2 regions of the Luteibacter sp. P4_D7_3 genome follow, and region 2 is predicted to be linked to the other one. Evidence: riboswitches for the same ligand, from Rfam matches in the RefSeq annotation. Region 2 holds a riboswitch; the other holds the start of a gene.
The links. A riboswitch is a leader RNA that binds a small molecule or an ion and turns the genes downstream of it on or off. The one in region 2 is predicted to bind cobalamin.
Positions count from the first base shown of each region.

Region 1: it holds a riboswitch for cobalamin, as region 2 does, so the genes downstream of both, metE (5-methyltetrahydropteroyltriglutamate--homocysteine S-methyltransferase) here and btuB (TonB-dependent vitamin B12 receptor) in region 2, are expected to answer to the same signal.

Region 1 covers NZ_JBFUIT010000016.1:7,886-11,926, forward strand. The annotation lists gene AC1DSN_RS03310 (glycosyltransferase) at 1-916, opposite strand, end outside; cobalamin riboswitch at 1,006-1,224, shown strand; gene metE (5-methyltetrahydropteroyltriglutamate--homocysteine S-methyltransferase) at 1,421-3,712, shown strand; gene metK (methionine adenosyltransferase) at 3,964-4,041, shown strand, end outside.
Region 2 covers NZ_JBFUIT010000118.1:147-6,353, forward strand. The annotation lists partial or broken gene AC1DSN_RS11970 (hypothetical protein) at 1-123, shown strand, start outside; gene AC1DSN_RS11975 (S1 family peptidase) at 245-2,218, shown strand; cobalamin riboswitch at 2,387-2,616, shown strand; gene btuB (TonB-dependent vitamin B12 receptor) at 2,736-4,613, shown strand; gene AC1DSN_RS11985 (hypothetical protein) at 4,638-5,219, shown strand; gene cobO (cob(I)yrinic acid a,c-diamide adenosyltransferase) at 5,243-5,845, shown strand; gene AC1DSN_RS11995 (cobyrinate a,c-diamide synthase) at 5,842-6,207, shown strand, end outside.

The DNA of each region.
Region 1 (4,041 bases), on a different contig from region 2:
ACGTGACGGGCAGGCGCGCACGCATCTCGGGCGATCCTGTCAGGAGTACGGCGCGACGACCCAGCGCGGCCGCCGTCGTCATGCTTTCGCGAAGGAAGGCCTCACCGGCGTGCACCGCGGCCGAGCCAAGGGTGAACACCAACGGAGCGTCCCCGGCATCGAGGAACGCGGCCAGATCTGGCGGAAGCACATCCCCCGACGGCACGTAGCGGCAATAGCCCGTCGCCACGGTGTGTGCGGGCGAATCCGGTGGTGGGCGGCCCAGCAAGGGCGAGTACATGGCCAGCACGCCATCGCGCGCGTGCTGACCGCGATGAAACGGATCGCCCCACGCGGACACCGTTGCGAGCCCCAGCGATTGCCGGAAGCTTCGCACCGCTTTCGTCCAGGGCGAGGTTACCGTTTCGCCGATGCGACGCACCCAGGCACCACGCCGGGGCGACGATCGCAGGAACCGGTCCAGCCACTCGATGCCCGTGGCGGGTGGATCGAAGGCAGAAAGAAAGACGGCAGGCGACAGCGCCGCCGATAGCCAGGTGATCCGTCGGGTCTCGCCAAGGATCTGTCCGGCGAACGCCAGCGTGGAGGTGACGATGGCATCCGCATCGGCACAAACGGGCGCGAGCGCCGCATAGCTGCTCGCGACGTCCGCGGCGGCGAGGTCGCGAACCACGAAGCGCGGTCCGCGCCAGGGATGAAAGGCCCTCGCCGCGAACGCCGCCTTGTCTTCGGGCTCGGCGATGCCGCTGGCGAGCACGAAATCGAGCCCCGCCTCGCCCACGGCGTCCCGATGAATGCCGTGGGCGCCAATCGTCACACGATACCCACGCTGCCGAAGCTCCCGCCCCGCGGCCAGAAACGGGAAAAGGTCGCCCTGCGAGCCGACCGTCGCCATCACGATGTGTCTTGCGGTCATGTGGCGCTCCCTGGGTGTCGGCACATGGTCGCCGCCAGGATGTCGAGGCGATGCATCGCCATCGATTGACTTCAGGCGTCCATACGGCTAATTTTCCGCCCGTTAGCGGTCTTTATCTCTTTATTCGAATAGAGAGATAAAGCCAAGAGGGAAGCCGGTGTCAATCCGGCGCTGCCCCGCAGCGGTATGTGGAGACGAGTCCGTCACAGGCACTGGATCGAACGGGATCCGGGAAGCGACGAACAAGGCGGCACCAGCCCGGTGCCACATCCACGAGCCCGAAGACCTGCCGCCGACCGGACCGTTCGCGCCGTCATGGGCGCGGACGGTCCGCCCGACCTGGATGGGCGCTCCGCAAGGGGCGGCATCCGGTTCGCCCGCGGGGGCGAAGGTCGACGGCTAGCCTGCATGACGCCCCACGCCTGCCATGCCTCGTCGCGGCAGTCCGCGTGCGTTCGCGACCAGCCGCCCTTCCCTCCTCTTTGCCACGAAGAGGAATTATCCATGCCACACGTAACTTACCCGGGCTTCCCCCGCATCGGCCGACGCCGCGAACTCAAGCGCGCCCTCGAGAGCCACTGGAAGGGAGAAAGCCGCGCCGACGAACTGCTCGCCGTCGCGCGCGAACTGCGCCAGCGCCACTGGAAGCTCGCTCGCGACGCCGGGGCCGACAGTGTCCCGGTAAACGACTTTTCCCTCTACGACCACGTGCTCGACGCGGCCGTGCTGGTCGACGCCATCCCCGCGCGCTACCGCGAACTCGCCTCCCGCGACCCCCTGGCGGGCTATTTCGCGATGGCCCGCGGCCATCAGGACGGCGATGTGGATCTGCATGCCCTGGAGATGACCAAGTGGTTCGACACGAACTACCACTACATCGTCCCGGAGCTCGAGGCGGGACAATTCTTCACGGCACGCCCGGACAAGGTCGTCGCCGAATACCGCGAGGCCATCGCCGCCGGTCACGTCGCACGCCCTGTCCTGCTCGGGCCCGTCAGCTTCCTGCGCCTGTCCAAGACCGTCGATGGCAGCGATCCGCTGGCTCTTCTCGACGCCCTGTTGCCGGCATGGTTGAGTGTCGTCGATGCCGTCGCAGCGGCAGGCGCCGATTGGGTGCAGGTGGATGAGCCGACGCTCGTGCTCGATCTGGACGCGGAGTGGCGCGAGGCTTTCCGGCGCACCTACGCGGCTATCGCCGCACACGGCCGCGTGCGCGTCCTGCTCGCCACCTACTTCGGTGAGCTCGGTGCCAATCTCGAACTTGCCACATCGTTGCCGGTTGCCGGCCTGCACGTCGATCTTGCCCGTGCGCCCGACCAGCTGGACGCCGTACTCGATGCCCTGCCGGCCGACCGGGTCCTTTCCGCCGGCGTCCTCGATGGCCGCAACATCTGGCTGAGCGATCCGGCGACCATCCTTCCCCGCGTGGATCGCCTGCTCGCACGCCTCGGCAGCGATCGCCTGTGGCTGTCGACGTCGTGCTCCCTGCTGCATGTGCCGATCGACGTTTCCGAAGAAAAGCACCTGCCGTCACACCTCGCCGAATGGCTGTCGTTCGCGCGGCAGAAGATCGCCGAGCTGCGTCGCTACGCGGATGCCGTCGCGGGCGACGAAGCCGCGCGGAAAACGCTGAATCGCCAGCACGAGATCGTCGTCGGCCGCCAGAGCTCTGGCGAGGTAGTCCGTGCCGACGTTCGCGCCCGCGTACGCCAGCTCACCCCACAGTTCGGCCAGCGTCGTTCGGCCTTCGCCTTCCGCGCGGCCGTGCAGCGTGAGCGCTTCGACCTTCCCGACCTGCCGACGACGACGATCGGCTCGTTCCCGCAGACCAACGACCTGCGTATCGCCCGCGCCGCCCACCGTTCGGGCAAGCTCGACGACGATGCGTACACCGGCATCCTGCGCGACGAAGTGCGGCGTGTCGTTCGCTTCCAGGAAGAGGCCGGCATCGACGTGCTGGTGCACGGCGAGCCTGAGCGCAACGACATGGTCGAATACTTCGGCGAGCAGCTGGCCGGTTATGCGTTCACGTCGCTCGGCTGGGTGCAGAGCTACGGCTCGCGCTGCGTCAAGCCGCCGATCATCTATGGCGATGTAGCGCGTCCCGCACCGATGACCGTGGCGTGGTCGGCGTATGCACAGTCTCTCACCGACCGACCCATGAAGGGCATGCTCACCGGCCCGGTAACGATGCTGCAGTGGTCGTTCGTGCGTGACGACCTCCCCCGATCGGACGTTTGCCGGCAGATCGCCCTGGCCTTGCGCGACGAAGTGCACGACCTCGAGAAGGCCGGCATCGGCATCGTCCAGATCGACGAACCGGCGTTGCGTGAAGGTCTGCCGTTGCGTCGCGCGGAGTGGGACGCCTACCTGGCATGGGCGGTCGATGCGTTCCGCATCACGGCCGGTGGGGTCAGCGACTCGACCCAGGTGCACACCCACATGTGTTACTCGGAGTTCAACGACATCATCGAGGCCGTGGCCGCCATGGATGCCGATGTCATCTCGATCGAGACCAGCCGGTCGCGCATGGAGTTGCTCGACGCGTTCACCCGCTTCAAGTATCCCAATGGGATCGGTCCGGGTGTCTACGACATCCATTCACCCCGCGTGCCGACCGAGGTCGAAATGGCCGACCTGCTCGCCCGGGCCCTCCAGGTGCTCCGACCCGACCAGCTCTGGGTGAACCCCGACTGCGGATTGAAGACCCGAGGCTGGCCCGAGGTCTCCGAGGCCCTGAAGGGCATGGTGGCGGTGGCGAAGGCCGCCCGGGAGCGCCTGGCCGCCGTGGCCTGACGGCACCCGCCTGGTAGGAGCCGATTTATCGGCGATCCCGCGCCATCGGGCAACGCCCTGGCGCCCCCGGATCGCCGCTGAAGCGGCTCCCACCAGGCACCGCGCAGCCGTTCGGACGGCCCGGGCGCCTGAACATCCATGCAATCGTCACCACCCCGGCGTACCCTTCCCTCTGCAAACCCGGCAAAGGCCGTGTATCATGGCGCGCCCCCATTTATCTCTTTATCCGTAAAGAAGGATATATACCTGCGATGAGCAACTTCCTCTTCACCTCCGAGTCGGTCTCCGAAGGCCATCCGGACAAAATCGCCGACCAGATCTCGGACGCC
Region 2 (6,207 bases):
CAACATAAGGATGAGCATGGCGTGGTTCTCGAGACGTTCGATCTGGTGCCGACGAAGTCGGGCGGATTCTCCGGAACCTGGACGCAGGCTGCGAAACCGGGGCTCCCGGTTGTCTTGCAATAATTGCGGCAGACACTCTGCCGTCGTTATTGAGTGGGGTTGACTGACACTGTATCGTCTGACGCGGTTCAAGCCTTGCCAGGGAGGCTGCTGAAACTCCCGGCCCACCAGCCCGAGCGCCTTCATGCAAATTCACGGACGTATCTGCCGCCTGACCCTCTTCTCAATAGCCGTGTGGTTCTCGCAGAGCCTGTCTGCCGCCACCCTGGACGCGTCGCATTTGCCCGTGGTGAAAGGCGCCACGTTCGAGGTGGTGCTGGCCAAGCCCGACGATTCATCCGCACGCTACGAGAAGCCGCTCCCGCTGGAAAAGCTCCCCTTCCAATACCGCAACGACAAATACAATTCGATCGGAACGGCGTTCGCCATTGGCAAGAACCGTTTCGTCACGGCTTTCCACGTGGTCATTGACGGCATTGGCGGCCGTTCGGGTCCGCCTTTGCTACGTGACGCGGACGGCAAGGTCTTTGCCATCGACAAGGTCGTCGGATTTTCCCTGGCGCAAGATTTTGTGGTCTTCACCGTGGCCAACGCGCCGGACGTGAAACCCCTGGCCGTCGACCGTGGTAACCATCTCAACGAGGCGGTTTACGCGGTCGGTAATGCGTTGGGCACAGGCGTCGTGGTACGCGATGGCCTGTACACGTCCGATACGCCGGAAGACGAGAATGGCCAGTGGAAGTGGATCCGCTTCTCGGCGGCCGCATCGCCAGGCAATAGCGGCGGCCCCCTCCTGGACAAGGACGGGAAGGTGATCGGCGTGGTGTTGCGCAAGTCGCCCAACGAAAACCTCAACTTCGCGCTGCCCATCAGTCTGGTTCTGGATGCGCCGACGAAATCGGTGGACTCGGAAAGGCGTGCCTCGGGCCGTGCCATCTTCATGGACGCGACCCAGGATGGGATCTTCCGCGTGCATGTCGACCTGCCACTTACTTTTGACGATTTCGCCAAGAGTTACCTGGCGCAGGCCGACACCTTTTTCGATTCCCAGTGGAAGGAGCTTCTCGGCCGGGAGGATGCCAACATGTTTCCCAAGGGTGATGGCAGCAAAAAAATCCTTGCCGCCGGTGCGCCGCTCGATGCCTACCCCATGGCACTTCGTCGTGGTGCTAACAACGAGTGGACCTACTGGATACCCGAGCACGCGAAGTCAGCACTTCCAGGCAATGGCTTCGTCGATGCCGGCCTGTTGGGGAAAGTCATACTGCTGCATGTGCGAAAGCCAGACGATCTGCCCCTGGCCAAGCTGTACTCCGACGCCGCCGGCCTCGTGGACCTGATCTTCAAAGCCTCCACGTTCACGCGTGACGTGGGCGACGAGAAAGTCAGGATGACGTCGCTCGGGTCGCCCATCAGCGACGTTGTCGTCGTCGATCGATGGCATCGGCGTTGGCAGCATCGCGACTTTGCCTTCCCGGCTATCGACGCCGTGCTCGAGGTGTACTCGCTACCCGTGCCCGACGGTTATGTCGTTCTCCTGTCGAAGACGCAGTCGCGTTTCCGGCACGCCGATAGCGTCCAGACCGAAACCCTCCTCGGACTGATCTCCACGACCTACGACGGTAGCTTCGCTGCCTGGAAGGAATTCCTCCAGCAAGGTGACTGGGTGCCCACGGAGCTGGCCTCTGCGAATCTCGCCATCGACTTCGGCAAGCGGTTTTCCATCGCGCCGGCGGGATTCTCGCTTAGCTATGGCCCGGATTTGCAGCCGATCGAAGCCAACGGTGAGCTCGCCGTCAGCTACGGCTATCTGGGACGCGACGGCAGCGCGACGCTGGGTATCGCGGGCATTAGCGCTCAGCCGGATATGGACAAGTACACCGCCGTACGCATCAATCGGCATCCGAAGCCATTCCCTGACTCGCCGCGCGATTATCTTTCCGGCTGGAAGGACATCGTTACCCGCGCCCACCCAGGGGACGGACAGCCGTACAAGGACTCCGACATGAGCTGGGCTGGCACGACGCTCGGTACGCCTGGTGCCGATACCAACGTGCTCTACACCTTGTACTACGGAAGCGACGCCAATCCGTCGGATGCGGTCATGAAGCAGCGGCTGGCCAACGCGGTGAAAGGCGCGACGGTTCGCGAGCACTGATCGCCCTGTGGGGCGACGATGATTGACCGGTGAACACAACACCGTGCTGTGGTCGGGCAGCAAGGAATTCGATGCAACCTTTTAAGGCTTTTGGGGCACTCAGCGGCCGGCTCGGCCGCGCACCCTTCTTTTAATTGGCCATCTATGCCGCCGTGTGCCGCGTTCGGATACACTACTTGCGCCCAAGGTGATCCAAGGCTTCAGTGCCGAGGATTGAAACGGGAATCCGGTGACGTGCGCGGCCTTTCGAGGCTGCCACCATTCCGGAGCTGCCCCCGCAACGGTAGGCGAGCAAAGGTCGGCATCAAGTCACTGTGCCATAGGCATGGGAAGGCGCCGTCCGGTAGGGATTCCCTGCGCTCGCGAGCCCGGAGACCGGCCATGAGGTACACCGGACAGGCGGAGGGCCATGTCGTGGGTTGCCGTCGGCCTTTTGCCCTCCGCGATCCTGTCTTCCCGCCTCCTGTTCCTCGCCATTGATGCCGCGCGGGTAGGCGCGGTTAGCAGGAGTTGTTTTGTGTCATTTCGTTCTTCCACCCTCGCGGTCTCCATCGCGATCGCTTTGCTCGTGCCCGCTGCGGCCATCGCCGATGATGCTTCCACCGATCTGGACAAGGTCGTCGTCACGGCCAGTCGCACAGACCAGACCCAGAGCCAGGTCCTCGCCGCCTCGACGGTGATCGACCGCGCCGATATCGAGCGTCTCCAGCCGCATTCCCTGGCTGACCTGCTGCGCGGTACCCCGGGCGTGTCGATCGCCAACAACGGCGGTCCGGGCAAGGCCACGTCCGTGTTCCTGCGCGGTACCGAATCCGATCACGTGCTGGTGATGGTGGACGGGGTCAAGATCGGCTCGGCCACCTCCGGCACTGCTGCCTTCCAGGACATCCCGGTCGACCAGATCGAGCGCATCGAAATCGTGCGCGGTCCGTACTCCAGCCTTTACGGTTCGGAAGCGCTCGGTGGCGTCATCCAGATCTTCACCCGTCATCCCGAGGGCGCGTTCGTACCGAACTTCTCGGTAGGCGTGGGCTCATACGACGCGGCGAGCGGTTCCGTCGGTTTCGCCGGTCGCGGTGCGCAAGGCTGGTACTCCGTCCAGGCAACCCATGACCAGACCGACGGCATCAATGCGTGCCGCGGGAAGCCCAGCCCGGGCGGCGCCGGCTGCTTCACGTATGAGCCCGACAGGGATGGTTACAAGAATAATGCGCTGTCTTTGCTGGGCGGCTGGCGTTTCGACGACCAGTGGGACGCTGACGCCACGGCGACGCGTACGGAAGGCCGCAACCACTACGACGGCACCAGCAGCAACTTTGCCCAGTCGGCGACACAGGTATTGGGCAGCCGCGTGCGCTACAAGCCGGCGCAGGACATCCTGATCACCGCCAGCCTGAGCCGTAGCGAAGATCTTTCGACCGACTACGAGAATGGCGTTTACGCCGACACGTTCAACACGCATCGTGACCTCGCTTCCCTCCAGGCCGATCTCGGTCGCGTCGGTGAGAGCGCCGGCCTCACCACCGTGGGCTTCGATTGGCAACGCGATCGCGTGGTTGGCAGCACCGACTACCTCGTCGATGCACGCCGCAACCACGCGCTGTTTGCCGAGTGGCAGCAGGAGTACGGCGACAGCTCCGTACAGGGCAGCGTGCGTCGTGACGAGAACAGCCAGTTCGGCGGCAAGACCACCGGCAGCCTCCAGTACGGCTATGCGCTGACGAAGACCTTGCGCGTGACCGCTAGCTACGGCACCGCTTTCAAGGCGCCGACCTTCAACGACCTGTATTTCCCCGACTACGGCAATCCGGATCTGGGCCCGGAGACATCGAAGAACTGGGAGCTGGGGTTGCGGGGCACGCCGGGCTGGGGCCACTGGTCCGTCAACGGCTTCCAGAACAAGATCGACCATTTGATCGTGTTCGACTCGAGCCTGAGTGGTCCGCTGTTCCCGTTCGGCGGGGCGAATAACATCGACCGCTCGCGCATCCGTGGCGTCGAGATGGCCGCGGACACAACCATCGGTGACTGGCGCCTCGCCGGAAACGCCACCTGGCTGCAGCCGATCGACGATAGCGACGATGACACGCACGGAAACCTGCTGCCGCGTCGTGCGCGTCGCACCGCAAATATCGATGTCGACCGCAGCTTCGGCGCGTTCAGCGTCGGTGCGAGCGTGTTCGCTTCGGCCTATCGCTTCGATGACACCGCCAACGCCAACCGGCTGGGCGGCTACACGCTGACCGATCTTCGCATGGCCTATGCCTTCGCCCCGGCGTGGAAAATCGAACTGTCGGCGAACAACATTTTCGATCGTCGCTACGAGACTGCGCAGTATTACAACCAGCCGGAGCGCAACTGGATGCTGACCCTGCGTTACCAGCCCCGTTCGTAACCGTCCCACCTTCGAGGTCACCTTATGAAGCCGCTCTCACGTTCCTTGTTCACTGCTGTTGCCGGCCTGTTCGCGCTAGTGATGATCGCCACGCGCTTCAATCACTTCGGCGATGCCCTTCATCTACCCGATGCGTCCATGGCCTTGTTCTTCCTTGGCGGCATCTATCTGCGCAAGCATCTGGCCTTCGTCGGCTTCGTGGTCCTGTCGGTGCTGATCGACTGGTACTCGGTGAGTTATGCCGGGGTGAGCGACTTCTGCATCACGGTGGCGTACGCCTTCCTCCCGCTTGCTTACGCCGTCCTTTGGTATGCAGGCCGTCTTCTCGCCCCGCGCTACAACGGCTCGCTTGCCTCGCACGGCCTGGTGTTCGCGGGTATCGTGGTCAGTGCCACGCTGTCGTATGCCGTGTCGAACGGAGCGTTCTACTGGCTGGGCGGCCGCTACACGGAGCCGAACATGGCTCAGTATCTACAGCGCTTCGCCCAGTGGGCACCGCTGTTCGTGCGTGCGGCGGCCGGGTACGTATTGGCGTCGGAGGTGGTCCAGGCGCTGGTGTTCCGCTTCCTTCCGCAAGCGCGTGACGGCCAGACGGCACGCGCATGAACGAGGCGGTTCCCTGGCAAGAGATGGACGAGGAAGCCCGTCATCGTGATCGCATGCGCCGGAAGAAGGAGCTAATCGACCGGCGCATCGCGAAGGCGACCATCGACCGTGGCGTGCTGGTGGTCAACACCGGTAACGGCAAGGGCAAGAGCTCATCCGGTTTCGGTATGCTCGCCAGATCGCTTGGCCACGGCTTCCGCTGCGGCGTGGTTCAATTCATCAAGGGCAGCTTCTCGACCGGCGAGGAGGGCTTTTTCCGGATGTTTGAAGACGGCCCGTTGGACTATCACGTGATGGGCGAGGGCTATACCTGGGAGACCCAGGACAAGGCCCGCGACATCATGGCCGCCATGGCGGCATGGGAACTGGCCGAGGGCATGCTCCGCGATCCGGGCTATGACTTCGTGTTGCTCGACGAACTGAACATAGCGCTGGTGAAGCAATACATTCCGCTCGATCGCGTGCTGGCCGCCCTCGCGGCACGGCCCGAGCGCCAGCACGTGGTGATCACAGGCCGTGGTGCGCCCGACGACCTGGTCGCCGCCGCGGATACGGTGACCGAGATGCGCGTGGTAAAGCACGCGTACCAGGCGGGTATTCGTGCGCAGAAGGGTGTGGAGCTATGACTCGTTATTGCCCGGCGTTGCTCGTCTCCGCGCCAGCCTCGGGGCAGGGCAAGACCAGCGTCACCGCCGCCCTGGCACGAGCCCATGCGCGCCAGGGCCGCCGGGTGCGCGTGTTCAAGACCGGACCTGACTTTCTCGATCCCATGATCCTGGAGCGTGCGAGCGGCGCGCCGGTGTACCAGCTCGACCCCTGGATGGGTGGCGATGAGGATGTCCGCGCCCGTCTGTACGAAGCGGCGGGCGAGGCAGACCTGATCCTCGTCGAGGGCGTCATGGGGCTGTTCGACGGATCGCCTTCGAGCGCCGATCTGGCGATTGCGTTCGGGCTGCCGGTGATGGCGGTGATCGACGGCAGTGCGATG